Regions from separate parts of the Azotobacter tropicalis genome, predicted to be linked through region 2. Evidence: predicted binding sites of a transcription regulator. Region 2 holds the regulator's gene; the other holds the start of a gene.
What was found. The regulator FliA, encoded in region 2, starts transcription of late flagellar genes. The targets are predictions, from matches to a motif close to CTAAAGTTTNNNNNNNNNNNGCCGNTAA.
Positions count from the first base shown of each region.

Region 1 (14,613 bases), 2.1 Mb from region 2:
CAACTTCTGCTTGTGCTCCACCAGCAGCTCGCGGCACCAGGCGTGGAAGCTGCGCACCCGGACCTTCCCGCCCAGGCCGCGCTCGTCCATCACCTGCTGCAGGCGACCGGCCAGCGACCGGTTGAAGCAGAGCACCAGGATCGGCTTGCTCGCCACTTGGGCCAGCTGCGCGCAGCGGTAGCCGAGGATCATGGTCTTGCCGCTGCCGGCGGGGCCGTGGATCACCCGGTGGCCCTCGCCCAGCGAGCGCGCCAGCTGTTCCTGCTGCAGGTCCATCACCTTGATCAGCGACGGCAGCGGCGCGTCCTCTTCGGCGAACAGCCCGAACTGCCCCGGCTGCGCGTTGACCCGCACCTCCGGGTAGAGGTGGTAGCGCACCCGGTCGATCTGCGGCAGCGACAGCCGGCAGGAAAAGACCTGGTGGAACATGTCCCACAGGCGCTGCTGGAAAGCTTCGGGCTCGACCGATTCGGTCATCTCGTCCTGGCAGATCACCCGCTGCGGGTCGAGCACCTCGGCCAGCTCGGCCGCCTCGAACTGCCTGCGAGTGATCCCCGCCAGCACCACGCCCCAGCCGTAGGGCATGATCAGCTTGCCGGCATGCGGCGAACCGGCCGCCTGCTTCAGCGCCGGGTCCTTCTGCAGGGTCACCGCCACTTCCAGCGCGTAGACCCGCGCCTGCGCCATCGGGTTGCTCAGCGACTTGAGCTTGCCGCCGTCGACGATCTGCGCCTTGCCGCGGTCCATGCTCTGGATGGTCTCCAGCTTCCAGTCCTTGACCTCCAGCACCAATACCCGCGCCGCGGATGCAGGATGACGAAATCCGGCTGCAGCGCCTTGGGCCCGACCGGGACGTTGAACCAGCACAGGTAGTCGTCTTCGAGCTTCTTCTCCAGGCGCTCGGCGAGCCGCCGCTCGCCCGGGGTGTCGAAGCGGCAGGCGGAACGGACGGGAAAGAATTGGGCCATTTGCGTTGCCTTTTCCGTGGCGTGCCCGCGGACACGGGTCAGATCGTGGAGGATGGCGGGCGTGCGCAGCACGCACTTGAGGGTGGCGCATGATATCAGCAGGCCACTATCACCTCGACGGCCATTGCCCATGACCGGCCTTCGCCGGTACGCGACTCGGCCTGGGACGCCGGCGATTTTTCGCGCGCGTACCGCAACCGCCGCAGCCGTCGCATTGCCAAAGCAGGAGAGCCTCGACGATTCGGAGAACCATGCGCCAGAAGCCTCTTATCCCCCGTGCCGCGGCCCCGCAGGAACCCTGGGCCGCCCTGAAGGCCTCGCGGCATCGGGGCCGCGGTACGCTCGGGCTCGTCCTGCTGCTCGCGCTGGCCGGCTGCGGCACGCAGCGCCCCGAGGAGCCGCGCCCGACCGAAGTGCGCGCGCAGATCGTGCGGCTGCTACCGGCCAGGGTCCCCGACCGCGAAGGCTGGGCGACCGATATCTATGCGGCCTTCGCGGCGCAGGACATCGCCCCGACCCGCGAAAACCTGTGCGCGGTGCTGGCCGTGACCGAGCAGGAGTCGACCTTCCAGGTCAACCCGCCGGTGCCGGGGCTGGCCAGGATCGCGCGCAAGGAGATCGAGCGCCGGGCCGACCAGTTGCACGTCCCGGAGTTTCTGGTGCGGGCCGCCCTGAATCTCGACTCGCCCAATGGCAAGAGCTACAGCGAACGCCTGGGTGCCGTGCGCACCGAGCAGGAGCTGAACGCGATCTTCGAGGACTTCACCGGCATGGTGCCGCTGGGCCGGCAGCTGTTCGGCAGCCTCAATCCCGTGCGTACCGGCGGGCCGATGCAGGTCAGCATCGAGTTCGCCGAAAGCCGGGCGAGCGGCTATCCCTATCCGGTCGCAGGCTCGATCCGCCACGAGGTGTTCAGCCGCCGCGGCGGCCTGTACTTCGGCATCGGCCACCTGCTGGGCTATCCCGCCAACTACGACCGGCCGCTGTACCGTTTCGCCGATTTCAATGCCGGCTGGTACGCCAGCCGCAATGCCGCCTTCCAGAACGCCGTCAGTCGCGCCTCGGGCATTCCCCTGGAACTCGACGGCGATCTCATCCTCCACGGTTCCTTCACGCCGGGAGCCACGGAGCTGGCGGTGCGCTCGCTGGGCAAGAAGCTGGACATGGGCGACACGGCCATCCGCCGCGCCCTGGAACAGGGCGATCGCCTCGACTTCGAGGACACCAGGCTCTACAAGCGCGTGTTCGCGCTGGCCGAACGGCTGGAGGGCAAGGCGCTGCCGCGTGCGGTGCTGCCGGGCATCAAGCTGCAGAGCCCGAAGATCACCCGCAACCTCACCACCGCCTGGTTCGCCAAGCGGGTCGACGAGCGCCACCGGCGCTGCATGGCGCGCGCCGCGGGCGGCGGCAAGAAGAAGTAGCGGCAGCCGCCGGCGAACGGCTCAGTCCTGGCGATAGCCGCTGGTGGTGCAGCCGAGGCAGCGCACGAACGCCTCCCGGCCCGGATCGACGACCAGCGCCTGCCCGGCCTCCTTGACGTTGCCGCCCAGCGCGGTGAACGGCAGGCTGATCACGAAGGCCGCCGTGCCGATGAGGGTACCGGCGATCAGAAACGGCCGGGCGACCAGCAGGTCGCCGAGCATCGCATAGGCCGGCGGCGCCTCGAGGGTGTAGCCAGGGTCGCCACTGACATTGGATTGCTCGACCTCGGCGTGCGACCCGTACGCCGGCAGGGTCGAAAGGCCAGTGGTCAGCGCCAGGACAAGGGCGAGCGAGCGAAGCGGAGACATGCGGCGGTCCTTCATCGGGATTTTTGGCAGAGCCGCGACTATAGCAGCGCCCCCGGCACGGCCGGCGTGACGGCCATCAATCGGCGAAGATCGCGGCCGGGCGCCCGTTCAGCGCTGGCAGCGACCGCAGTAGACGCTGGCGCGCTGACCGAGGCGCACCTCGTGCAGGGTGCTGCCGCACACCTTGCAGAACTCGCCGCCGCGCCCGTAGACCAGCAGGGTCTGCTGGAAGTAGCCGGGCTTGCCGTCGCCGCCGACGAAGTCGCGCAGGGTGGTGCCGCCGCACTCGATGGCCTCGGCGAGGATGCGCCGGATCTCGCCGGCCAGCCGCTCGTAGCGCGCCCGCGAGACCGAGCCGGCGGCGCGGCGCGGATCGATGCCGGCGGCGAACAGCGCTTCGCTGGCGTAGATGTTGCCCACCCCGACCACCACCGCGTTGTCCATGATGAACGGCTTGACCGCCAGGCTCTTGCCGCGCGACAGCCGGTACAGGCGCTCGCCGTCGAACGCCTCGCCCAGAGGCTCTGGGCCGAGCCGGCGCAGCAGCTCGTGCGCCAGCGGATCGAGGCTCCAGAGCAGCGCGCCGAAGCGCCGCGGATCGGTGTAGCGCAGCGCCAATCCCGACTCCAGCAGGATGTCGACATGCTCGTGCTTTTGCGCCGGCAAGCCGCCCTCGACCAGCCGCAGGCTGCCGGACATGCCCAGATGGCCGATCAGGGTGCCCGCCTCGGCGCGGATCAGCAGGTACTTGGCACGGCGCTCCACCGCCTCGATGCGCTGGCCGGACAGGCGCACGTCGAGGTCCTCGGGGATCGGCCAGCGCAGCCGGCGTTCGCGGACGACGACCCGCTCGACGCGCTGGCCGACCAGATGCGGGGCGATCCCGCGGCGGGTGGTTTCGACTTCGGGCAGTTCGGGCATGGCGGCACGGCAGGCGGAAAAAAGCGGGCACCGACCATAACAGGAAGGCCGCGGCGCGAAAATCCCGCGCGCCGACCGGAGGCAGAACTTTGCCGGCAGGGATGGTCGGATTCCTTGTGAACCCCGCGCCCGCAGGCGCCCCATTCACCGCTCAGGAGGTACCCCGATGACGCAATCCCTGAAAGGCAAACGCGTGGCTTTCCTGGTGACCGACGGGTTCGAGCAGGTCGAGCTCACCGGTCCCAAGGAGGCCCTCGAACAGGCCGGTGCCCGGACCCTGATCGTTTCGGCGAAATCGGGCCGGGTGACCGGCTGGAACCACACCACACCCGCCGACCATTTCCCGGTCGAGCGCACCTTCGACGCCCTGCGCATCGAGGACTGCGACGCGCTGGTGCTGCCGGGCGGCGTGGTCAACGGGGACAACATCCGCCTGGACGAGATGGCCCAGGAGCTGGTGCGCGATGCGGCCCGCGAGAACAAGCCCATCGCCGCGATCTGCCACGGCGGCTGGCTGCTGATCTCCGCCGACCTGGTCAAGGGCAAGACCCTGACCAGCTGGCCGTCGCTGCGCGACGACATGCAGAATGCCGGCGCCACCTGGGTCGACCGGCCGGTGGTGGTCGACGGCCAGCTGATCACCAGCCGCAAGCCCGCCGACATCCCGGCCTTCAGCCAGGCGCTGATCGACAGCCTGGGCGGCAAGGCCGAGCACGTCTCGGCCGCCTGACTCCCTCAGAGCTCCCGGGCAGAGGCCGGGGGCCCTTTTCATGGGCGCCATCGGCAGCCCGCCGCCACCGGCCGGCAAAAGATCCGGCAACTCTGCCGGAAAACCTCTCAAGGACACAGGATAGCGGCCGATCTAAGGGGGACTCTCAGCCCATGCCAGGAGACCCCTCCCGATGCTCTCCCGCCGTCCCATCGGTGCCCGCCTGGGCATCGCCTTCGGTACCCTCGTGCTGCTCCTCGTCTCGGCCAGCGCCTTGGCCCTGTACGGCCTGGGCGCTTTGCGCGACTCGGCCGAAGCGCTCGACCGCAACGCCAAACTGGCGCTGAACGCCGACCAAGTGCGCCTGCTGGCCCTGGAGGAGCGACGCTTCGAGAAGGACATGTTCATCAACCTGCGCGACACGGCGAAGGTGCAATCCTACAAGGACCGCTGGGACGCGACCCTGCAGAAGCTGCAGGAAGCCCTGCAGGCTGGCCGGGGCCAGGCCCCCGATGCGGAGCTGGTCACGCTGTACGATGCGTCCGCCGCGGCCCTGGGGGGCTACGCCAAAGGGCTCGAGGCGGTCTACCAGCGCCTCCGGGCGGGCGAGTTCGCCGACACGGCCGCCGCCAACGGCGCCATGGGCCAGTACAAGAACGAGATCTACCAGCTCGACGAGGCCGCCGCAGCGATCGACCACCAGGCCGCCGAGCACATGACACAAGCCCGGCAGCAGGTCGCCGAGCGCCTGAACAGCGCCCTCGTCAGCCTGCTCGGCTTCGCCGCCCTGGCCCTGCTGATCGCCGTGCTGATGGCCCTGTACATCACCCGCAGCATCACCGGTCCCCTGCAGCGGGCACTGGCGGCGACCCGCCGGGTGGCCGAGGGTGACCTGACCCAGGACCTCGCCGGGCATGTCCATGACGAGACCGGCCAGTTGCTCAATGCCATGGACGAGACCAATCGCAAGCTCTCCGACCTGGTCGGCTCCCTGCACCGCGGCAGCGAAAGCGTCTACCGCCGCGCCCGGGAAGTCTTCCACGGCAGCCGGGAACTGGCCGCGCGCACCGAGGAACAGGCCAGCGCTCTGCAGCAGACGGCCGCCAGCATGGAGCAGATCAGCGCCACCGCCCGGCAGACCAGCGAGGCCACCGAACAGGCCAACCGGCTCGCCGCCACCGCCGCGCGCACCGCGCAGAGCGGCGGCCAGGACGTGGAGCGCAGCATCCTGCTGATGCGCGAGCTGGCCGACAGCTCGCAGAAGATCAACGACATCATCGGGGTCATCGACGCGATCGCCTTCCAGACCAACCTCCTCGCCCTCAACGCCTCGGTGGAAGCGGCCCGCGCCGGCGAGCAGGGCCGCGGCTTCGCCGTGGTGGCCGCCGAGGTGCGCAACCTGGCCAGCCGTAGCGCCACCTCGGCCCAGGAGATCCGCGGCCTGATCGAGGCCATCGGCGAGAGGATCAGCGAAGGCGCCCGCCAAGCCGAGTACAGCGGCCGGAGCATCCGCGACGCGGTGGATGCCATCCACCAGCTCGCCAGCCTGATGGAGGAAATCTCCGCCGCGACCCGCGAGCAGCGCAGCGGCTTCGGCCAGATCAACAGCGCCATCGGCCAGCTGGACGGTACCACCCAGCAGAACGCCGCCCTGGTGGAGCAGTCCCGCGCCGCCGCCGCCGCCCTGGAGGAACAGGCGGCAGAAATGCAGCAGCGGGTGGCCGTCTTCAAGACACGCGAGAGCCCTGCGGGCCGCACGCCGGCAATGGCCTGAGGCGCACAGGCGGCCACAGGCCGGCGCACAGGGGTGCGGTGGCCGGGCCGGGCTGGCTAGAATCGCTGCACGCCATCCTCGGGAGATTCGTGTGCAGCCAGCCATCGCCATCCATGGCCTGTCCAAGACCTATGCCTCGGGCTTCACCGCGCTGCGCGACGTGAACCTGGAGATCCGCCGCGGCGAGATCTTCGCCCTGCTGGGGCCCAACGGCGCGGGCAAGACCACCCTGATCAGCATCGTCTGCGGCATCGTCAATCCCAGCGCAGGCCGGGTCCTGGCCGACGGCCACGACATCGTCGCCGACTACCGCGCGGCGCGCGCCCGGATCGGCCTGGTGCCGCAGGAGCTGTCCACCGACGCCTTCGAGAGCGTGTGGAGCACCGTCAGCTTCAGCCGCGGCCTGTTCGGCAAGCCGGCCGATCCCGCCTACATCGAGAAGCTGCTGCGCGAGCTGTCCCTGTGGGACAAGAAGGACAGCCGCATCATGGCCCTGTCCGGCGGCATGAAGCGCCGGGTGATGATCGCCAAGGCGCTGTCCCACGAGCCGCAGATCCTCTTTCTCGACGAGCCCACCGCCGGCGTGGACGTGGAGCTGCGCCGCGGCATGTGGGACATGGTGCGGCGCCTGCGCGAGAGCGGCGTCACCGTCGTCCTGACCACCCACTACATCGAGGAAGCCCAGGAGATGGCCGACCGCATCGGCGTGATCCGCCGCGGCGAGCTCATCCTCGTGGAAGAGAAGGACGCGCTGATGACCAAGCTCGGCAAGCGCCAGCTGACCCTGACCCTAGGCGAGCCGCTAACGCGGATTCCGGACTCGCTGCAGACCTACCGCCTGGAACTGTCGGCCGATGGCGGCCAGCTGGTCTACACCTACGACAACCGCGAACACGGCGGCGACATCGCCCGCCTGCTGCAGCGGCTGGGCGAGGCCGGCATCGAATTCAAGGACCTCAGCTCCTCGGAAAGCTCCCTGGAGGAAATCTTCGTCAGCCTGGTGCACTCGCCCTCATGAATCTCTACGGCATACGCGCGATCTATCTCTTCGAAATGGCCCGCATGCGCCGCACGCTGATGCAGAGCGTGGCCTCGCCGGTCCTCTCCACCGCCCTGTACTTCGTGGTGTTCGGCTCGGCCATCGGCTCGCACATGGTGAGCATCGACGGCGTCAGCTACGGGGCCTTCATCGTGCCCGGCATGATCATGCTGGCCCTGCTCACCCAGAGCATCTCCAACGCCTCGTTCGGCATCTACATGCCGCGCTTCACCGGCACCATCTACGAGATCCACTCCGCGCCCATCTCCTACATCGAGATCGTGCTGGGCTACGTCGGCGCGGCCGCCAGCAAGTCCATCCTGCTCGGCGCCATCATGCTGGCCACGGCGCGGCTCTGCGTGCCCTTCGAGATCGAGCACCCGCTGTGGATGGTCGCCTTCCTGGTGCTGACCGCGGTCACCTTCAGCCTGCTCGGCTTCATCATCGGCATCTGGGCCGACGGTTTCGAGAAGCTGCAGATCATCCCGCTGATGATCGTCACGCCGCTGACCTTCCTCGGCGGCAGCTTCTACTCCATCGACATGCTGCCGCCGTTCTGGCAGACGGTGTCGCTGTTCAACCCGGTGGTCTACCTGATCAGCGGCTTCCGCTGGAGCTTCTACGGCGTGGCCGACGTCAGCCTGCCCCTCAGCCTGGGCATGACCGCGCTGTTCCTGGTCCTGTGCATGGCCGGCGTGCGCTGGATTTTCCGCACGGGTTATCGGCTGAAAAGCTGAACCGGGGCCACCCTCCGCTATACTCCGCGCTTTTTGCGAGAGTGCCCCATGTCCCTGCCCAGCCTGCGACTGAAAGCCAACGCCGAGCGCCGCCTGCGCGCCGGCCACCTGTGGGTCTACAGCAACGAGGTGGACGTGCTCGCCACCCCGCTGACCGCCTTCCAGGCCGGCGACCAGGCGATCCTCGAGGCGGCCGGCGGCAAGGCCCTCGGCATCGTCGCGCTCTCGCCGAACAACCTGATCTGCGCGCGGCTGATCTCCCGCGACCTCAAGCATCCGCTCGACAAGTCGCTCTTGGTGCACCGCATCAACGTCGCCCTGTCGCTGCGCGAGCGGCTGTTCGACGCGCCCTGCTACCGCCTGGTCTACGGCGACTCCGACCTGCTGCCCGGCCTGGTGGTGGACCGCTTCGGCGACCATCTGGTGGTGCAGCTCGCCTCCGCCGCCATGGAGCGCCACAAGGACGCGGTGGTCGAGGCGCTGGTGCAGGTGCTCAAGCCGCGCGGCATCCTGTTCAAGAACGACTCCAGCGCCCGCGATGCCGAAGGGCTCGGGCGCTACGTCGAGACCGCCTTCGGCGTGGTGCCCGAGTGGGTTTCCCTGGAGGAGAACGGCGTGAAGTTCGAAGCCCCGGTGCAGGGCGGGCAGAAGACCGGCTGGTTCTACGACCACCGCCTGAACCGCGCGCGCCTGGCGCCCTACGTCAAGGGCAAGCGGGTGCTCGACCTGTTCAGCTACGTCGGCGGCTGGGGCGTGCAGGCGGCGGCGTTCGGCGCCACCGAGGTGATGTGCGTGGACGGCTCGGCGCTGGCGCTGGATGGCGTCGAGCGCAACGCGGCGCTCAACGGCGTGGCCGAGAAGATGGCCTGCGTCGAGGGCGACGTGTTCGAGGCGCTGAAGGAGCTGAAGGCCGCCGAGGAACGCTTCGACGTGGTGATCGCCGACCCGCCCGCGTTCATCAAGCGCAAGAAGGACCTGAAGAACGGCGAAGCCGCCTACCGCCGCCTCAACGAGGCGGCCATGCGCCTGCTCACCAAGGACGGCATCCTGGTCAGCGCCTCCTGCTCCATGCACCTGCCGGAGGACGACCTGCAGAACATCCTGCTCGGCAGCGCCCGCCACCTCGACCGCCACATCCAACTGCTCGAACGCGGCGGCCAGGGCCCCGACCACCCGGTCCACCCGGCCATCGCCGAGACCCGCTACATCAAGAGCCTGACCTGCCGCATTCTGCCGAGCTGAGGCATTCCCGACCGCAGGGTGGAAAACTCGCGCAGCGATTTTCCACCGCCGGCGCGGTGGTTGGGGGATGGAAATGGGGATTGTCCTGAGCCGAGCGGGGATGCGGGGGCCAGCGGGCGTTCAGCCATGCATCCCTAAAAGCCGCCGGTGATGTTGCTCCGTCGCCGCGCTGTAGCCCGTAATTGCGGCAGCATCTCACGTCGATCGGTTTGCCTGAACTAAAACGACCTTGATGTTTTCTGACTTAGGGCAACTCGGCAAGGAGCAGTATGGATCAGCAAAAGCGCAATATGGGCATGAGCTGGGGCAGATTCGCGGCGATGATTACGGCCTCGGTCTTCATCATGTTCTTTTTGATGTATCAGCTCGTCTATTCACTTAACCACGCGATGTTCAGTTTGAACCGGTTGGTTGCCTCATTGGTGATGGGGTGCGTCATGGCCATCGTGATGCTGAGTTTCATGTGGCCGATGTACAAAGGGTTGGGAATCAAAATCGCGGTTCTCGTCGTGGCCGCAGCGGTCGGTACCGTTCTCCTGTTCGTAAACAGAAGTCAGTACCTCATTAGCGACGTCAGTTTCATGAAATCGATGATCCCTCATCACTCCATTGCCATTAACAACGCACGGAAAGCGAGTATCAGCGATCCGCGTGTTCGGAAACTGGCTGACCAGATAATTGAGTCTCAGGTTCGTGAAATAGCCGAGATGAAGCTGCTTATCGACGACATTGCTCGTAATGGTGAACAAGGTACGACCAAGCTTTCCGCGCGCTCCGCCGAGGTCACTCCTGAGATGGAACGCAAGGTTAGGGAAGCGGTTCAGTAACAACAAGTGAACTGAATGTTACTGCTCTCTCCTTGAGCGTTGAGCGTCCGCTCTGAGCTGAGCCTACCGTCCCGCCTCCACCCACAAGCAATGGAAGGCTCAACCCTCCACCCTATGCCTATCCCTCCGCGTCGCCCGCCCGATGCGCCCTCCCGCCAATCGCGCTATCCTGCGCAGTCCCGTATCCGCCTGATTTCCGAGAACCGTCATGCCTGACTATCGCTCGAAAACCTCCACCTTCGGCCGCAACATGGCCGGCGCCCGCGCGCTGTGGCGCGCCACCGGGATGAAGGACGAGGACTTCAAGAAGCCGATCATCGCCGTCGCCAACTCCTTCACCCAGTTCGTGCCCGGCCATGTGCACCTGAAGGACCTCGGCCAGCTGGTCTGCCGCGAGATCGAGAAGGCCGGCGGCGTGGCCAAGGAATTCGACACCATCGCCGTGGACGACGGCATCGCCATGGGCCACGACGGCATGCTCTATTCGCTGCCCAGCCGCGAGATCATCGCCGACTCGGTGGAGTACATGGTCAACGCCCACTGCGCCGACGCGCTGGTGTGCATCTCCAACTGCGACAAGATCACCCCCGGCATGCTGATGGCCGCCCTGCGCCTGAACATCCCGGTGGTGTTCGTCTCCGGCGGGCCGATGGAGGCCGGCAAGACCAAGCTGGCCAGCCACGGCCTCGACCTGGTCGACGCCATGGTCGCCGCCGCCGACGCCAGTTGCTCCGACGAGAAGGTCGAGGAATACGAGCGCAGCGCCTGCCCGACCTGCGGCAGCTGCTCGGGCATGTTCACCGCCAACTCGATGAACTGCCTGGCCGAGGCCCTCGGCCTGGCGCTGCCGGGCAACGGCACCACCCTGGCCACCCACGCCGACCGCGAGCAGCTGTTCCTGCGCGCCGGGCGGCTGATCGTCGAACTCTGCCAGCGCTACTACGGCGAGGGCGACGAGTCGGTGCTGCCGCGCTCGATCGCCAGCGTCAAGGCGTTCGAGAACGCCATGACCCTGGACATCGCCATGGGCGGCTCGACCAACACCATCCTGCACCTCCTGGCCGCCGCCCAGGAGGCCGAGGTCGACTTCGACCTGCGCGACATCGACCACCTGTCCCGCCGCGTGCCGCAGCTGTGCAAGGTCGCGCCGAACATCCAGAAGTACCACATGGAGGACGTGCACCGCGCCGGCGGCATCTTCGCCATCCTCGGCGAGTTGGCCCGCGGCGGCCTGCTGCACACCGACGTGCCCACCGTGCACAGCCCGACCATGCACGACGCCATCGCCCAGTGGGACATCACCCAGACCAGCGACGAGGCGGTGCATACCTTCTTCAAGGCCGGTCCGGCGGGCATCCCGTCCCAGGTCGCGTTCAGCCAGTCGACCCGCTGGCCGAGCCTCGACACCGACCGCTTCGAGGGCTGCATCCGCAGCGTCGAGAACGCCTATTCCCAGGAAGGCGGCCTGGCCGTGCTCTACGGCAACATCGCCCTGGACGGCTGCGTGGTGAAGACCGCCGGCGTGGACGAATCCATCCTGGTGTTCGAGGGCACGGCGAAGATCTTCGAGAGCCAGGACGCCGCGGTGAAGGGCATCCTCGCCGACGAGGTGAAGCCCGGCGACGTGGTGGTGATCCGCTACGAAGGCCCGAAAGGCGGCCCGGGCATGCAGGAGATGCTCTACCCGACCTCGTATCTGAAGTCCAAGGGACTCGGCAAGCAGTGCGCCCTGCTCACCGACGGGCGCTTCTCCGGCGGCACCTCGGGCCTCTCCATCGGCCACGCCTCGCCGGAAGCGGCCGCGGGCGGCGCCATCGGCCTGGTCGAGGACGGCGACAAGATCCTCATCGACATCCCCAACCGCAGCATCAACCTGCTGGTCTCCGACGAGGAGCTGAAGGCCCGCCGCCTGCACCAGGACCACAAGGGCTGGAAGCCGGCCGCCCCGCGCGCGCGCAAGGTCAGCACCGCGCTGAAGGCCTACGCCCTGCTCGCCACCAGCGCCGACAAGGGCGCAGTGCGCAACAAGGCGCTGCTCGACGGCTGAATCGGAGTCGGTGGTGGGAAAGGCCTGTGGCCGTTTCCCACCCTACGAACCCTGAGGCCGTAGGCTGGGTAACGGCGCGATCTTGCCCGCCAGCCCACCAACCTCCCCCTTCGGAGCCCGGCCCTGCGCCGGGCTTCGGCTTTTTGTACGGAGCGCCCATGAAGATCGGTCTGATCTCCGACACCCACGGTCTGCTGCGCCCGCAGGCGCTGGCCGCCCTCGAAGGCTGCGAGCGGATCGTCCACGCCGGCGACATCGGCACGCCGGAAATCCTCGACGCCCTGCGCCGGCTGGCGCCGGTCACCGCGGTGCGCGGCAACAACGACCGCGGCGCCTGGGCCGACGCCCTGCCCCATGCGGTCGAACTGGAACTGGGCGGCCTGCGCCTCTACGTCGTCCACCAGCCGGCTCACCTGCCGGCCGATCTGGCCGGGCGCGGCATCCGGGTGGCGGTCTGCGGGCACTCGCACAAACCGCGGATCGAGGAAAAGAACGACGTGCTGCTGGTCAACCCGGGCAGCGCCGGCCCGCGGCGCTTCAGGCTGCCGGTGGCGGTCGCCCTGCTGCAGGTCGAAGGTGCCGAGGTGCGCGCCGAGCTGGTCGAGCCGTCGTAGGGCTGCGCCGGCAAGAAGTGGCAGGGGCACTTCACCGCCAGCAGAAAACGACACCGCCGGGCAGACGGCGTGTCTGCCCGGCGGCGCTCGTCAGGTCCGGAACGCCCTGCGCTCGCGGGCGGTTTCCGGCCTAGGGGAATGCGGAATTACTGGCCTTCGTCCTTGGCGTCGAACTCCAGGCCGCCGATGTACTTGACCGCGAAGTTGTACAGGCTGCAGCCGATCAGCACGGCGAGATAGCCCATGACCAGATAGAACAGCGGCACCAGCAGGATGGTGATGAACGGCGGGCGACCGGCCGCGGGCACGAACAGCGACATGAACAGCAGGAAGGGCACGAAGACGAAGAACGACGTGGCTGCCGTCAGAATGCCGCAGACCTTGCCGTTTTGATGGGGGGACAGCCGGGTAATCTGGTGTTTCATATGCTGCTACTTCCGCCGAGATTGATTGATCTGTTGCGAGTAATGCTACCGCCGCGAGGCAGCCGGGGGCGAGCCTGCACCCCTCTCAAAACTTGATATGGATCATGGGCTTACTGGAGAAGTTCAAGCGCGGAGGGCAACTGCGACACTTGACCGCATGAAGAGGCGCCCGGCAGGTCCTCGCCATCGTGCAGGCGATGCCCGCCGGGAAATGGCGCAGCACGGCAGCCTGGCTGCAGAACCTCTGCCAAGGCGTGCGGCCCTTTCTGGTCGGGCATGATTTCAAAGGGCACTGGTCGGTGCGACTGGAGGAATGTCCAATGGTGATTGACCCTACAGCCAGCCGGGCAATCGAAACCGGCGGGCCATGGTGCATGACCGCTTGCCCCAAGCGACCCGCTCGGAAAACGCGCTCGGCAGGAAATTGCCGGACAACGGCCAAGCTCCGGCACCTCTTTTTTGCCAAACGCCAGGGCAGATGTCCCTCTCCGTCCGACGACGATCAGCAGCCTCCCGCCTCGTCCTGCACCAACGGCAGCTCGATCCAGAAGCGGCTGCCGACGCCCGGCTCGCTGAGCATGCCCATGCTGCCGCCCATCAGCTCGGCGAACTGGCGGCACAGCGACAGGCCGATACCGGTGCCCTGGATCGCCGAGTTCTCCCGCCCCAAGCGCTGGAAAGGCTCGAACAGCTGCGCCTGCCGCGGCGTGTCGATGCCGAGGCCGGTGTCCGTCACGATCAGCCGCGCCCAGCCTGCCGCCGTTTGGCAGCTCATGGCGATCCGCCCGGCGGGCCTGTTGTACTTGATCGCGTTGGACAGCAGGTTGAGCAGCACCTGGCGCAGGCGGCGCGGGTCGGCATGGACCTGCAGATCCGCGCCGGGCAGTTCCAGGTCGAGCGTCAGTCCGCGGGTTTCCACCTCCAGCCGGACCAGCCGGGCGCACTCGTCCATCAGCCTCGCCACCGCGACGGGCTGTATCTCCAGGCTGGGCTTTTCCGCCTGGACGTTGGCCCAGTCGAGCACGTCGTCGACCAGCTGGTTGAGGTGCTTGCTGGCGGCCAGAATTCCGTCGAGGTATTCCAGCTCCTGGCTCCCGCCCTGCTCGTCGTGCTCCAGGCGCAGCAGCTGGGCGAAGCCGTAGATGGCGTGGAGCGGCGTGCGCAATTCGTGGCTGATGCCGGAGATGAAGCGCGATTTGGCCTGGCTGGCGGCCTGCGCCTCGACGATGGCCTGACGCAGGTCGGCCTCGGTGTGCTTGAGCGCGCCGATATCCACATGGGTGCCGGCGAGCAGAACGGCCTGCCCCGTATCCGGGTCGCGCTCGACCACCCGGCCGCGGCCGAGCAGCCAGTGATAGCCGCCACGGCTGTCGCGGAAGCGGAACTCCGCCTCGCACAGCCCGCGACTGTCGTCGATGAGCCGGAAGCCCGTCTCGACCCGCGACACGTCGTCGGGATGGACGCGTGCCATGAAGACCTCCTGGCCGATCGGACCGGCAGGCAGACCGAAGCGCTCGCAG
Region 1 is NZ_AP046059.1:3,243,517-3,258,129, reverse strand. It holds gene Atro_RS15380 (DEAD/DEAH box helicase) at 1-789, opposite strand, end outside; gene Atro_RS15375 (hypothetical protein) at 807-1,061, shown strand; gene Atro_RS15370 (DUF1615 domain-containing protein) at 1,277-2,389, shown strand; gene Atro_RS15365 (multidrug transporter) at 2,411-2,758, opposite strand; gene mutM (bifunctional DNA-formamidopyrimidine glycosylase/DNA-(apurinic or apyrimidinic site) lyase) at 2,867-3,679, opposite strand; gene Atro_RS15355 (type 1 glutamine amidotransferase domain-containing protein) at 3,846-4,409, shown strand; gene Atro_RS15350 (methyl-accepting chemotaxis protein) at 4,582-6,162, shown strand; gene Atro_RS15345 (ABC transporter ATP-binding protein) at 6,254-7,180, shown strand; gene Atro_RS15340 (ABC transporter permease) at 7,177-7,938, shown strand; gene Atro_RS15335 (class I SAM-dependent rRNA methyltransferase) at 7,987-9,180, shown strand; gene Atro_RS15330 (DUF305 domain-containing protein) at 9,450-10,007, shown strand; gene ilvD (dihydroxy-acid dehydratase) at 10,216-12,054, shown strand; gene Atro_RS15320 (metallophosphoesterase family protein) at 12,213-12,668, shown strand; gene Atro_RS15315 (hypothetical protein) at 12,815-13,093, opposite strand; gene Atro_RS15310 (cache domain-containing sensor histidine kinase) at 13,596-14,613, opposite strand, start outside.
Region 1: the regulator FliA is predicted to act here: its motif matches at 4,516-4,543, upstream of Atro_RS15350 (methyl-accepting chemotaxis protein).

Region 2 (14,613 bases):
TCGGCGGCGTCGTCCTCGCTGGCCGAGCAGGCGCGGCATCTGGAGGAGGCGGTGGCGGTGTTCCGGCTGAGTGCGGAGCAGCAGCGTGCGCAGCCGCAGGAGAGCCGGCTGGAGCGGAGTGCCGGAGCGCCGGCGGTGCAGGCTCGCCGAGCGGAGCAGCACAGGCCGGCAGCGGCGAAGGAGCGCGCCAGGCCGGTTGCGGCCGTCGCCGAGGAGCAATGGGAGGAATTCTGATTGAGGTGCCTGGCAGGCCGGGCATGAACGAATCGTGCCGGGGCACAGGCTCCGGCCACGGCTCTAGCAGGCTGGTACGCACGGGTGTCAGCCGGGCCGCAGGAGATGATCCTGATGCCAATGAGATGTGTCGCTTGCAAGCAAAATTTTAAGTTTTAAGAAGGCAGTCGCCCCGGGCGGGCGTAGCGGCCCCGATTGCAAGGCTGTACCGGCAGCCAATGAGGAGATATTGATGGTGGGTTTCTTGCGTGGTTTGAGTATAAAGGCGGTGGTCACCGCTACCCTTGGCTGTTTTGCATTGTTGCTGGCCATAGTCGCCGGACTGGGGTACGGGGGGACCAAGCTGGGTGACCAGGCCCTCGTGGACCGCACCCGAACCGCGACCCGGATCGATCTGTTGCGTCAGGCCGACATGCTGCGCCTGAAGGCCTTCGCGCGTCTGGAGGCCTACGGCAAGATGAACCTGGTCGCCCAGGTCGCGCTTGCGGAGCGGCAGAAGCAGCAGGCCGAGCTCCACGAGCTGATCACCGACGCCGGCAAGACCCTGGCGGACTTACAGGCTATGCCGTCGTTCGCCAAGGAAGACGGGCGCAAGCTGCTCGAGAAGGCTGCCGTGAGCCTGGCCGAGTCGCTGGAGAGCCTCGATCAGCAACTGCAGGCCTGGGCAAAACTCGACACCACGGCTTACGACCACCTCGAAAACGACATGATGTTCAAGAGCGGTCCGCAGATCGCTAAGGACATAGCGGACACCATGGCCTACCTCGAGGCCCATGGTGAGCGTCAGTTGGCCGACTATCACTCCAGCCTGATGACCTTCGCCGTCATCGGCGGCATCTCCCTGGCCTTCGCCCTGTTCCTGATGCTGGCCCTGCGGGCGATGCTGATGGGCTTCGTGGTCCGCCCGGTGACCGAGGCGGTGGGATACGTGCAGCGTCTGGCGCGGGCCGACCTGTCGCAGCCGATCCCGGTGACCTCGGGCAACGAGATCGGCCAGCTGCAGGCGGCCATGCGCGAGATGCAGGAGAGCCTGGTGCGGATCGTCGGCAGCGTGCGCGCCGGCAGCGGCTCGATCCTGGTCGGCGCGCAGCAGATCGCCAGCGGCAACGCCGACCTGTCCTCGCGCACCGAGCAGCAGGCGGCCTCGCTGGAGGAAACCGCGGCGAGCATGGAGCAGTTGACCGCGACGGTGAAGCAGAACGCCGACAACGCCCGCCAGGCCAGCGCGCTGGCCAACGACGCGTCGGGCACCGCCGGGCAGGGCCGCGAAGTGGTCGGCCGGGTGGTGGAGACGATGCGCGAGATCAGCGACAGCTCGCAGCAGATCGCGCAGATCGTCGGGGTGATCGACTCGATCGCCTTTCAGACCAACATTCTCGCCCTGAACGCCTCGGTGGAGGCGGCGCGTGCCGGCGAGCAGGGCCGCGGCTTCGCGGTGGTGGCCGGCGAGGTGCGCAACCTGGCGGGTCGTTCGGCGGAGGCGGCGCGGGAGATCAAGGCGCTGATCGAGGCCTCGACCAAGCGGGTCGGCGACGGTTCGCAGCTGGTCGAGCAGGCGGGCCGGACCATGGAGGAGGTGGTGAAGGCGGTGCACCGGGTGACCGACATCATCGACGAGATCTCGGCGGCCTCGCACGAGCAGAGCGAGGGGATCGGGCAGGTGAACACGGCGATCGCGCAGATGGACGAGGTGACGCAGCAGAACGCGGCGCTGGTGCAGGAGGCGTCGGCGGCGTCGTCCTCGCTGGCCGAGCAGGCGCGGCATCTGGAGGAGGCGGTGGCGGTGTTCCGGCTGAGCGCGGAGCAACAGCGTGCACAGCCGCAGGAGACCCGGCTGGAGCGGAGTGCCGGGGCGCCGGCGGTGCAGGCTCGCCGAGCGGAGCAGCACAGGCCGGCAGCGGCGAAGGAGCGCGCCAGGCCGGTTGCGGCCGTCGCCGAGGAGCAGTGGGAAGAGTTTTGAGTGGGGCGACCGCCCGACAGGTCGATGACGAAGGGGCGCTTTCCGTGCCCCGTTTTGCATGCCACGGCGGGTGTCGACGAACTGCCCGCCCTTGATTGCGAGGGGACCATAAATGACCGACAAGAACATGAGCATCCTGGTGGTGGACGACTTTCCGACCATGCGCCGGATCGTCCGCAGTCTGCTCAAGGAACTGGGCTTCAACAACGTGGAGGAGGCCGAGGACGGCCAGGACGCGCTGAACAAGCTGCGCGGGGGCGGTTTCGAGTTCGTGGTGTCGGACTGGAACATGCCCAATCTGGACGGTCTGGAGATGCTCAAGCAGATCCGCTCCGACGACGGGCTCAAGCACCTGCCGGTGCTGATGGTGACTGCCGAGGCGAAGAAGGAGAACATCATCGCCGCGGCGCAGGCAGGCGCCAATGGCTATGTGGTCAAGCCTTTCACCGCCGCGACCCTGGAGGAAAAACTGAACAAGATCTTCGAAAAACTGGGTAAATGAACTCGGGGGAGGAGGCAGGTCCATGAGCGCCAACGAGCTGAACGGGGCGGGTTGCAGCGCCAACCCCGAGGATTTGATCCAACGTATCGGTCAGCTGACCCGGATGTTGCGCGACAGCATGCGCGAACTGGGGCTGGACAAGGAGATCGAGAAGGCGGCCCAGGCGATCCCGGATGCGCGCGACCGTCTCGGCTATATCGCCGCGATGACCGAGCAGGCTGCCGACCGGGCGCTCAACGCCGTCGATCGCGCCCAGCCGATCCAAGACGAACTGGCTGAGGGGGCGAAGGCGCTGGACGAGCGCTGGCAGGCCTGGTTCGCCGATCCGCTGGAGCTGGATCAGGCCAAGGCGCTGGTCACCGACACCCGTGCCTATCTGGCTGCCGTGCCGCAGCTGACCCAGGCCACCCAGAGCCAGCTGCTGGAAATCCTGATGGCCCAGGACTTCCAGGACCTGACCGGCCAGGTCATCAAGAAGATGATGGAAGTGATCCAGGAGATCGAGCACCAACTGGTCCAGGTGCTGATCGACAGCGTGCCCGACGGCGACGAGCAGGCGGTCCTGAAACGCCTGGCCGAGGCCGAGTGGGAGCCGGTCGACGATCACAAGAAGCTGCTCAACGGGCCGCAGATCAAGCCCACTCCGGGCGATGCGGTGGCCAACCAGGATCAGGTCGACGATCTGCTCGCGCAGCTCGGCTTCTGAGGAGCGCTGCCTCCAACCTTCGACTCATCGCGAACAGGGACTGGGCTCCCCCTCGCTCCTACAGGCCGGACGCGCCTTGCAGGAGCGAGCTCGTTCTCGATGTCTTGGCTTCGGTTCCGTAGGATGGATGGCCACCCCGTGGAAAATTCGCGCAGCGATTTTCCACCGCGGCGATCACGGTGGGAAAGGCCTTCGGCGGCCGTTTCCCAGCTTACCGACCAGCGTGGGTTCGGCGATGGGTTTGATTGCCTGTGCCAATCGCGACATAAGCACGGAATTCGTTGTGCTGTTCGGGTGATGGCCTTTCGGTACGGCCATGCAGAATGGCCGCCGTTCATCTGCACGAGTCGCCAGCGGCGCACCGGTGGGCCATGGCTGACGAGAGCAGCGATCAGGAAAAGACCGAAGCGGCGAGTCCGCGACGCCTGGAAAAAGCCCGGGAAGAGGGACAGGTCGCCCGTTCGCGCGAGCTGACCACCTTTCTGCTGCTGCTGAGCGGTGTGGCGGCGCTTTGGGGGATGGGCGGGGTGCTCCGTGAGCGGCTGGCCCAGGTCATGGAGCAGGCCCTGCTGTTCGAGCGCACCCAGGCCTTCGATACGGCCCGCATGCTGGCGCGTTTCTGGGAGCTCGGCGAGAGCACGTTGTTCGCGCTGCTGCCGCTGTTCCTGCTGATGGCGGTGATGGCCTTGGTCGCGCCCTCGCTGCTCGGCGGTCTGCTGGTTTCGGCCAAGGCGCTGCAGCCGCAGCTGGCGCGACTCAATCCGCTCAAGGGCCTCAAGCGGATCTTCTCGACCCAGGCACTGGCCGAGCTCGGCAAGGCGATCGCCAAGACCGTCCTGGTCGGCTGGGTGGCGGTGTTTTTCCTGAGGAAATACAGCGGCGAGCTGATGGCGCTGTCCGGCATGCCGATCCACCAGGCGCTGGCCGATGCTATGCGTCTGATCGCCCTGTCCTGCGGGATGATCGTGCTGGCGCTGATCCTGGTGATCGCCCTGGACGTGCCCTACCAGCTGTGGAGCCACGCAAAGAAGCTGCGCATGAGCAAGGAGGACCTGCGCCAGGAACACAAGGAGTCGGAGGGCGATCCCCACGTCAAGGGGCGCATCCGCTCGCAGCAGCAGGCCATGGCACGCTCGCGGATGATGAGCAAGGTGCCGACGGCCGACGTGATCGTCACCAACCCTACCCGTTTCGCCGTCGCGCTCAGCTACCGGGACGGAGAGATGGGGGCGCCGCGGGTGGTCGCCAAAGGCACCGACGCGGTGGCCGCGCGCATCCGCGAGCTGGGCGGCGAGCACGGCGTGCCGCTGCTGGAGGCCGCGCCGCTGGCGCGGGCGCTCTACTACCACGTCGATCTCGACCATGAAATCCCGGTCGAGCTGTATACCGCCGTGGCCGAGGTGCTGGCCTGGGCCTACCGCCTGCGGCGGGTGCGCGAGGAGGGCGGCGAGATGCCGGAAACCCCGCGCGACCTGCCGGTGCCGGCAGGCATGGACGAGCGCATCCGGCGCGACAAAGAATCCGAGGAATCGCAGACCTGATGAAAGCACTGACCGATCTACTGGGCCAAGGCTCCTGGCAGGGGCGGGCGGATTTCAAGTTGCTGGCCGGGCCGGTGCTGATCATCCTCATCCTGTCGATGATGATCCTGCCGCTGCCGCCCTTCGTCCTCGACCTGTTCTTCACCTTCAACATCGCCCTGGCGATCATGGTCCTGCTGGTAAGCATGCTCACCGAGAAGCCGCTGGACTTCGCCGCCTTCCCGGCGATCCTGCTGTTCACCACCCTGCTGCGTCTGTCGCTGAACGTCGCCTCCACCCGCGTGGTGCTGATGGATGGCCACCAGGGCACCGGCGCCGCCGGCAAGGTGATCGAGGCCTTCGGCGAGTTCCTGGTCGGCGGCAACTTCGCTGTGGGCTTGGCGGTGTTCCTGATCCTGGTGATCATCAACTTCATGGTCATCACCAAGGGCGCCGGACGTATCGCCGAGGTGGGCGCGCGCTTCACCCTCGACTCCATGCCCGGCAAGCAGATGGCCATCGACGCCGACCTGAACGCCGGCCTGATCGGCGAGGCGGAGGCCCGTCAGCGGCGCCGCGAGGTGGCCCAGGAAGCCGAGTTCTACGGCTCGATGGACGGTGCCAGCAAGTTCGTCCGCGGCGACGCCATGGCCGGCATGGTGATCATGGCGGTGAACATCGTCGGCGGCCTGCTGATCGGCATGCTGCAGCACGACATGGCCTTCGCCGACGCAGCCCATACCTACGTCATGCTGACCATCGGCGACGGCCTGGTGGCGCAGATCCCGGCGCTGGTCATCTCCATTGCCGCCGGTGTCACCGTCTCGCGGGTGAACACCGAGCAGGACGTCGGCCAGCAGATGCTCGGCCAGCTGTTCAGCCGGCCGCAGGTGCTGATGCTGGCCGCCGCGGTGATCGGCCTGCTCGGCCTGGTGCCGGGGATGCCCAACTTCGTTTTCCTGCTGTTCACCGCGCTGCTCGCCGGCCTTGGCTGGTGGCTGAGCAGGCGCGAGCAGGAGCGGCTGGTCGAACAAGTGGTCAACGAGGTGCCTGTGGCCAGGATGGAGGCCCCGGAGGCCAGCTGGGACGATGTGCAACTGGTCGATACCCTGGGCCTGGAAGTCGGCCACCGGCTAATTCCGTTGGTGGACAACCGCCAGCAGGGCGAGCTGCTGGCGCGGATCAAGAGCGTGCGCAAGAAGTTCGCCCAGGACATCGGCTTCCTGCCGCCGGTGGTGCACATCCGCGACAACCTGGAGCTGGGCCCGAACGCCTACGTGATCACTCTCAAGGGCGTGGAGATTGGTCGTGGCGAGATCCATCCGGGCAAGTGGCTGGCGATCGATCCTGGCCAGGTCAGCGGTCGCCTGGAGGGCGTCGCCACCACCGATCCGGCCTTCAACCTGCCGGCGACCTGGATCGATACGAGCCTGCGCGAGCACGGGCAGATCTACGGCTATACGGTGGTCGACGCCAGCACGGTCACCGCCACCCACCTCAACCACCTGCTGCACCGGCATGCCGGCGACCTGCTCGGACGCAGCGAGGTGCAGCGCCTGCTGGATAAGCTCGGCGAGGAGAACAAGGCTCTGATCGAGGAGGTAGTGCCCAAGCTGGTCCCGCTCAGCACCCTGCAGCGCATCCTCCAGGCCCTGCTGGAGGAGGACGTGTCGATTCGTGACATGCGCACCATCCTCGATGCTCTGGCCGAGCATGCCGCCGCTCATCCGGGCGATGTCCAAGAATTGACTGCCTTGGTGCGCGTGGCGCTGGGGCGGGCCATCACCCAGCAGTGGTTCGGCAGCCGCAGCGAATTGCACGTCATCGGTCTCGACCTGCAGTTGGAGCAGGTACTCCTGCAGGCGGTGAACAACGGTGCCCTGGAGCCGGGCCTGGCCGACAACCTGATGCAGCAGACGGAAAGTGCCCTGGCCCGCCAGGAAGCCAATGGCGAACCGCCGGTGCTGGTGGTGCCGCACCGGCTGCGCGCGCTGCTCTCGCGCTTCCTGCGCCGGCGCCTGCGCCATCTGGTGGTGATGTCCCTGGTGGAGTTGCCCGACGACCGCGCCCTGCGCGTGACCAGCCTGATCGGAGGGAAATGATCCATGAGCATCAGACGTTTCGTCGCGGCCAGCAGCCGCGAGGCCATGCGCCAGGTACGCCAACTTCTGGGCGAGGACGCCCTGATCCTGTCCAACCGTCCCGTCGCCGAAGGCGTGGAAATCCTCGCCCTGGCCGAGGAGGAGCAGCAGGCTGTCCAGGCCGCCGCTGCCGCATCTCCGACCGCTCCCGTGGACCATCGACAGACGGCCGGTGTCGCCCCGCCGGGGCGGTCAGCCATGTCCGTGCCGGCAGCGGATGCCGTCGACTTCGCCGCTCTTGGCCAGCGTCTGCTCGACGAGATGCAGGACATGCGCGCCTTGCTCGACCGGCAGATACAGGCTCCGGCGGCGAGCGGCGGCTGTCGCGGGCCGCTGCGCCAGCGTCTGCTGGGCGCCGGTTTCGGTCCCTGCCTGAGCGACGAGGTTCTCGCCGGCCTGCCGGTCGAGCTGGCCAGCGGCTCCGCCGCGGCACCCGCCCTGCAGGCCTGGCTGGAGCGCCAGTTGGAGGTGCGCCTGCCGGTGCTCGAGGACGAGGCTGGTCTGCTCGACGAAGGCGGGGTGATCGCCCTGGTCGGTCCCACCGGGGTGGGCAAGACCACCACTGCTGCCAAGCTCGCGGCGCGCTACGTGATGCGCCACGGTGCCAGCCAGGTGGCGTTGATCAGCACCGACAGCTTCCGCATCGGCGCCCACGAGCAACTGCGCATCTACGCTCGCCTGCTCGACGTCGAGGTGCACACGCTGGCCGCCGTCGCGCCGCTGGAGCCGCTGCTCGCCGGCCTGGCCGGCAAGCGTCTGGTGATCATCGACACGGTCGGCATGAGCCAGCGCGACCGGCGCCTGCTCACCCAGATCAACCAGCTCGGCGCCGCCGGGCGGCCGGTGAGCTTGATGCTACTGCTCAACGCCGCCTGCCATGGCGACACCCTGGAGGAGGTGGTCGGCACCTACCAGCGTGCCGCCCTGGCCGCCGGCACCCGGCTGCGCGACTGCATCGTCAGCAAGTGCGACGAGGCTGCGCGGCTCGGCCCGGTGTTGGACATCCTGATGCGCCACGGCCTGCGCCTGAACTACCTGTCCAACGGCCAGCAGGTGCCGGAAGACCTGCAGCCAGCCGAGGCCCGGCCGTTGCTGCAGCAGGCGCTGGCGGTCAGCCAGCCGTCGCCGTTCGTTCCCGAGGTCGGGGCTGACGGCGCCGGGCGGCGCCTCGACAGCTGGTCCCGCGGCCTGGTCGGCCGTGGCCGCAGCCTGACGGCCGCGCTCGAAGGGCTGCGCCGCGAGCTGGACGGCTTCGCCCTGCTAGAACGCGCCTGGCGTCTGGCCGCCCTGCCGGCCAGCGTGCAGGGGGAGCGGCTGGCCCGGCTGCTGGAGGTGTGCGACGACGAATCCGATGAGGACGGCGCGCGGCAACTGCTCTGGGGCGGTGGCAAGCCGGTGCCCGGCGCCACCTGGAGCATGCCGCTGCTGAGCCTGGACCCGGAGGGGCGTCTGCAGATGCGTCCCTGGCTGGCCCATCGGCTGCCGAGCGGGCACGAGCAGCGTCTGGACTGGGCCTTCGAGCGTCTCAGGGCGCGCCGCCATCTGCTGCCGGCGGTGCCGGAGGGTGGACTCCTACGCGCGCTGGCGCGGCTGCGCAGCCCCTGGATCGGCGCCGCCAGGTCCGGTAATCGGGTCGAGTTCCAGGGCGAGCGTCACAGCTTGGCCCGGCTGGCCGCCGTCGCCGAGCCCCATGACAGTCTGCAGCTGCGCCACCGCGGCCAGCCGCGGTGGCTGGAGCTGCAGCATCTGCCGGTCAGTCTGCGTGCTGCCGGCGAGCGCGCCGGAGACGCGATGTCCTGGCCGGTCGAGGCCTGGTTCGGCACCCTGCGCGATGGCGACAGCGGCCAGTCGCTCGGCCAGCGGCACTGGCTGGCTTGGTCGTCGGAGCCAGGCCGCCGGACGCTCGTCGAACAGGCCGACGGGGTATGCCTGCTGCTGGCCTGCGACGATCTGCCGGCGCTGACCCAGCGTGCCTGGCAGGCTCTCGGCGAGGTCCAGGGAGCGCCGCAGACGGAGCTGCGGCTGTTCTTGGCCGCCGCGCTGGCTGCCGGCGCCTGCCGTCTGGATCGGTCCGCCGAGGACTGGGCGATGGATCTGCGCGCCCGGCTGGCCGGACTGGGCAGCGGGCGGCGTCTGCGCGGTCCCGCCCAGCAGCTCGATGCTCTGCTGCATCTATTGGTCGCCGGCGATGCCTTTCGCCAACTTGGCGGCGAGTTCGGGCACTGATGGCCGCTGCGGAGGATGGCGACGGCTTCGGCCCGCTCGACCAGGCCGCCGGGCTGCGCCGCTGGGCGGAGCAACAGGGCGCGGGCGGTGGGGAGCTATCCGCCGCCGCGCTGTCCTCAGGCTCTCCCGAGGCGCCGCGCCCGACCCTGATGGTGGTCGGCCTGCCGAGCGGTGCGCAGCGCCAACGGCTGGAACGGGTGCGCCGGACCCTGCAGCGATGGCAGGCCAACGGCCATGCCTGGATCGGCGATCCGGCCCGCTGGCAGTTGGTCGCCCTGGATGCGGACAGCCCGCACCTGCACACCTTGGCCTGCCAGCAGCCGCGCTGGGCCCTCTGGGTCGAAGGTGATCCGGACAGCTTCCGCCGCGCCTATCAGTGCCTGCGCCGCCTGCGCGAGGGCGGTGGGCCGAGCCGGTTGCTGGTGCTGCATCCGGGGTTCGCCTCGCACGCGGGACTGCTCGACAACCTGCGCCAGGCCGCGGGCGCCTTCCTCGAGATCGAGTTGCTGCTGCTGGCCGAGCGGCCGAGGGGGCACGGAGGATGAGCGGGCGCGACCGACTCGGGGCGTTCGTGCTGAGCGGGCTTCTCGGCCTGCTGCCAGTCATGCCGGCATCCGTTGCGGAGGCCGCGCCGGGCAGCTGGCAGGCACGGATTCCCGGCTTGCGCCTCGCGGTACCTGGCCGGGAGAGCGCATCCGTCCCCCTGCCGCCGCCGGATCTTGCTTGGCAGCGGCGCCTTGCCGGGGTGCGCTGGAGTTTCGAGCTTCCGCTTGGCGCGGCAGTTCGGGCTTGGCTCTGCCATCCGGAGCGCTGCATCGAGCTGCCCCGCAGCCGGGGACGCAGTTCCGCGCTGGCCGGGCTGGATGCCGGGCAGCCGCTGCAGTTCCGCTTTCGCCTGGCGCCGCATGCCGAAGCGCAGCAGGTCGAGGAAATCGAACTGCTCGTCGAATATCGCTGAGCGGGGGCTCAGCCGGTTCGCAAAGCCCGGAATAGCCCGTTTCCCCGGCGACTGTTCGGGGCTTTCAGGGTTCCTCCGCAAGGCGAGAATGCCGAGCGGAGAGCCTCCGTTCGGCCAGGGCCGGCCCCGGCAGAGTCGGATGGGACAGGCCGTCTTTCGTCAGCTCCAGGTCAGTGGAATGTATACGGCACAGGGCAAAATCAGACAGCGCGACCTGCTCGAGCAGCATCTGCCGCTGGTGCGCCGGCAGGCTCTGAACCTGCAGACCAGGCTTCCGCCCAGCGTCGAGCTGGACGACCTGATCCAGGCCGGCACGGTCGGTCTGCTCGACGCCTTGTCGCGCTACGACGCCGGTCAGGGCGCCAGCTTCGCCACCTTTGCCAGCCAGCGTATCCGCGGCGCGATGCTCGACGAGCTGCGCAGTCGCGACTGGGTGCCGCGCAGCGTGCGACGCAATGCCCGAGCCCTGGAGAACGCCCTGCGTCAGCTCGAGCAGCGCCTCGGCCGGCCCGCCGAGGAGCGCGAGATCGCCGCGGCCATGGGGCTGGAGCTGGCCGAGTACCGGCAGTTGCTGCTGGACAGCAACGGCAGCCAACTGCTGGCCATCGACGAGCTGGGCGAGGACGAGGTGGACGCGATGAGCGTCGGACACTATGCCTCGCCCTTCGCCGAGCTGGCCGAGGGGCGTGACATGGAGCGGCTGGTGCAGGCCATCGAGGCGCTTCCGGAACGGGAGAAGCTGGTGCTCGGCCTGTATTACCAAGAAGACCTCAATCTCAAGGAAATTGGCGCCGTGCTGGGCGTCAGCGAGTCGCGTGTCTGCCAGTTACACAGTCAGGCGGTGGCCCGCCTGCGCAAGGGGCTGGCCGGATAGCCGTCATATGCCGGCCTGTCGCGGTCGGCGCAAGAGCATCAGAACAGGGCGCCGACAGGGGAGGACGCCGGGCAGATCATGAAAATGGCACAGACCGACGATGCCTATGCACGCATCGACAATCCAGACGAGTGTCGTGCGTTGCTCGAGCAGTTGTGCGAGCGGGGGGGCGCCCAGCTGGAGGGACTCGCGCCGGACAGTCCGTCCGTGCCCGTCCTGCTGATGGAGGTCGCCGCCGGGAGGCGGCTGATCCTGGACCTGACCACGGTACCCGCCGTGGCCTCCCATCTGGAGGCGGGGCAGGCGTGGCGGCTTGCCGGGTGGGTGGCTGGAACCCAGTTGCGCAGCGCGCCGCTGGGCATGTGGCAGCGGCTGGCGGTAGCGGGCCGCGTTCAGCTGGCCTGTACCTGGCCGGAATGGCTGGAGACTCGGCATCGGCGGAGCACTTTTCGCGCCAAGCTCAACGCCCACATGGTAGTGGATGTGGAGGTGCAGATGGGGGCTGGCGACCGTCCCTACCTCGGGCGCCTGCGGGACCTGTCGCTGGGGGGCTGCCAAGTCGAGCTGCCGGCCAGCGCCGCCCCTGATCTGCAGGTCGGACAGGATCTGCAGCGGCTCGGTTTGCGCTTTCCCAATGGTCAGCAGCTGGAGCTGAGTGGCCAGATTCGCCATCGTCGGCTCAATGCCGGCTGGCAGACGCTTCGCTTCGGCTGTGCCTTCGCTGCTCTGGGGGCCGCGGAGGAGCGGCGGCTCTGGTTCTATGTGCGGGAGATCGAGCGGGAAAGCGCCCGCAGCGGCACGGAGGGCGATCCTTCGCGCATGCCCTCGTCGCTGTTCGTTCCTGCGAGCGAGGCGGCGCCCGGCGCCCAGCGTCCGCACGGGCTGGATTATGCGACGCCGATGGCCCGGCGTCTGGCGCGTCTGGCGGTGTACCTCAACGGTCTGCTGGTGCAGTTGCAGCAGGGGAGCGAGATCGACCCGGCACAGCTGTCCTGGCATTGCGACTTTCTGCTCGGCTTGCTGAACGAGGAGCGCGAAGCCGTGCTGTTCGCGGTGAATTGCCTGGTGGACGATCCGCCGCTGATTCAGCATTGCATCGCCGTGGCCACGCGCCTGAGCGACTTGGCCCGCAGTCGTGGCCTGCCGCCCGATCTGGTCAAGAGCATCTGTGCCTGCGCTCTGGTCCACGATCTGGGAAAGGGACTGTTGCCGCCTTCGCTGATGCGCAGCGACTCCTTCGACGATGGGCAGCGTGCGGCCTTCGCGCAGCATGTGCCGCTGCTGCGCGAGCGGCTGGTGCGCTGCAAGTGGCTGGCCGAGGCGGTGATCCGGGGCGTCGTCGAAGAGATCAACGAGCGTCTCGACGGCAGTGGGTACCCGCGGAGCCTGGGCGCCGAGCAACTTGGCGAGCTGGCGCGGATCGCCGCCGTCGTCGATGTGATCGACGCCATGGGACGGGCCCGCCCGGATCGCACAGAGCAGACCATCAGCAGCGTCTATCGTCAGTTGATCGGCCGCGAGGGGCAACTCGACAAGCGCTGGTGCCAGTATTACGCACGGCATTTCGGGCTGGTCCCGATCGGTTCGCTGGTGCGATTCAGAGAGGGCGGCCTGGGCTGGGTCGAGCGCCTCGACCGCAAGGGTGCCATCCTCCAGGTCCGCTTGACCGATCAGCCCTCCCTGCGTGGCGCGACCCTCAGTGCGCCTATTTCGGGGAGCGAGCTGGCCGCTCTGGGCGCCATTGAGGGCATCGTCCTGCCTGAGGCGAGCTGCTGAGAAACTCTAAGCGCAGTCCCAGGCTGGACTGCGCTTAGAGCCTGTTATTAACCCGTTCGTTTCTTGATCAGCCGAGTGTTGCCAAGGCCTTGAGAGCAGTCGGCAACATCAGGCAAACAAAGGCTATGAAGTGAAAGCCCGCCAGCGTCGAGGCCAGGCGCTCGTAATCCCGACTCAGTCTTCGAAAGCGGGCCATCCAGCCGAAGCTGCGCTCGACCACCCAGCGCCGGGGCAGCAGGATGAAGCCCTTCTTCGCTTCCGTGTGCTTGATCACTTCCAGCTGGATGCCATGCGCCTCTGCCTGCCGGGCCGCCGACTCGCCGCTGTAGCCCTGGTCGGCGAAGGCAACCTCCACCGCCTCACCGGTCACCCGCTGCACCTGCTCGGCGAGGGCGGCCACCTGGGCGCGGTCCTGTTCGTTGGCGGGCGTCACCCGCAGGGCGAGCAACTGCCCCAGCGTATCCACGGCCATATGCACCTTCGAGCCCTTGCGGCGTTTGGCCCCGTCATAGCCGGCCCGTGCGCCGCTTTCCGGCGTCGACTGCAGGGTGCGGCTGTCGAGGATCACGGCGCTGGGCTGAGCCTTGCGCTTGTCCGCCACCCGGATCAACTCGCGCACATCATGCAGCAGTTCCTCGAAGACGCCGGCCTCGATCCAGCGTCGGGTCTGCTGATACACCACCTGCCACGGCGGCAGATCATGCGGCATCTGCCGCCAGAGCAGGCCGCCGCGGACGATGTAGCGCAGGGCATTGAAGACCTCGCGCAGGCTGTGGACGCGATGGGCGGAGGATTCGGGCATCAGCGCCAGATAGGGCGCCACGAAGGCCCACTCCTCATCGCTGACATCGGTGGGGTAGGGTTTTCGGGTTGTCGTCTGCATAACTGCAAACGATAACCAAAGCAGTGGTTAATAACAGGCTCTAGGCTTGTTCCCGCAGCAGAACCCCGCGCAGTTGTTCAAGGCTTTCGGCGATCCGCAGCACTTCCTCGCTGGGGATCTGCCGGATCAATTCGCCGCTCTCGCGGTCGACGATCTCGGTGACCACTCGCGGTCCGGGTTCCTTCAGATGAAATTCTACCCCGTAGCTGCCCAGCACCTCGTTGATGCGCTGCACCGGCTCGACCAGCTCCTCGCGGGCGACCAGCGCCGGCTGCGCACCCTCGGCCTGCGCCGCGGCGCTGCCGGCGGCCGGCGGCAGCTCGTCCAGGGCGTTTTCCAGGCGCTGGCGCGGGGTGAGGCTGGCCAGGGGCGAGCTGGAAAGGGGGGCGGTATCGTTCAGGGGCGAGCTCATGGGGGTTCTCCTTGGAAGACGGACAGATCCATGACCCTTTATCGGATGGGGGTATGGAAACTTGAGGCCGGACGGCGCGGCAGGAGCGGTGTGCGGAGTAGTGCGACCGGCTAGATCGTCCTTGTCCGGGATGGCCACACATGCGGAGCTTTTCGACGAGTAAGACGCCTCATTTGTTGGCGAGGCGGGTCTTGCCCCTGAGCGCTCAATGTATCTCGACGTTTGTTATTGCCAAGGCAATCTGCCTTTGGACGTCGGCTATGGCATGTGTATGTTCCTGTCGCTGCTCCATTGCCCGCGCCTGCAACTCGTGCAGGGCGATGTAGTCGGCTTTCATGGTCGCGCTGCAGCCGGTGGTTTCGAAGCGGTGTAGCAGAGCTGCTATCTGGGAAAGCAGGATGTCCAACTCGTCGATGAGGCG
Region 2 is NZ_AP046059.1:786,237-800,849, reverse strand. It holds gene Atro_RS03530 (methyl-accepting chemotaxis protein) at 1-234, shown strand, start outside; gene Atro_RS03525 (methyl-accepting chemotaxis protein) at 467-2,194, shown strand; gene cheY (chemotaxis response regulator CheY) at 2,307-2,696, shown strand; gene cheZ (protein phosphatase CheZ) at 2,719-3,402, shown strand; gene flhB (flagellar biosynthesis protein FlhB) at 3,774-4,943, shown strand; gene flhA (flagellar biosynthesis protein FlhA) at 4,943-7,024, shown strand; gene flhF (flagellar biosynthesis GTPase FlhF) at 7,028-9,289, shown strand; gene Atro_RS03495 (hypothetical protein) at 9,289-9,834, shown strand; gene Atro_RS03490 (flagellar protein FlhE) at 9,831-10,247, shown strand; gene Atro_RS03485 (RNA polymerase sigma factor FliA) at 10,426-11,121, shown strand; gene Atro_RS03480 (PilZ domain-containing protein) at 11,200-12,897, shown strand; gene Atro_RS03475 (IS5 family transposase) at 12,965-13,780, opposite strand; gene Atro_RS03470 (flagellar protein FlaG) at 13,821-14,192, opposite strand; gene Atro_RS03465 (hypothetical protein) at 14,398-14,613, opposite strand, start outside.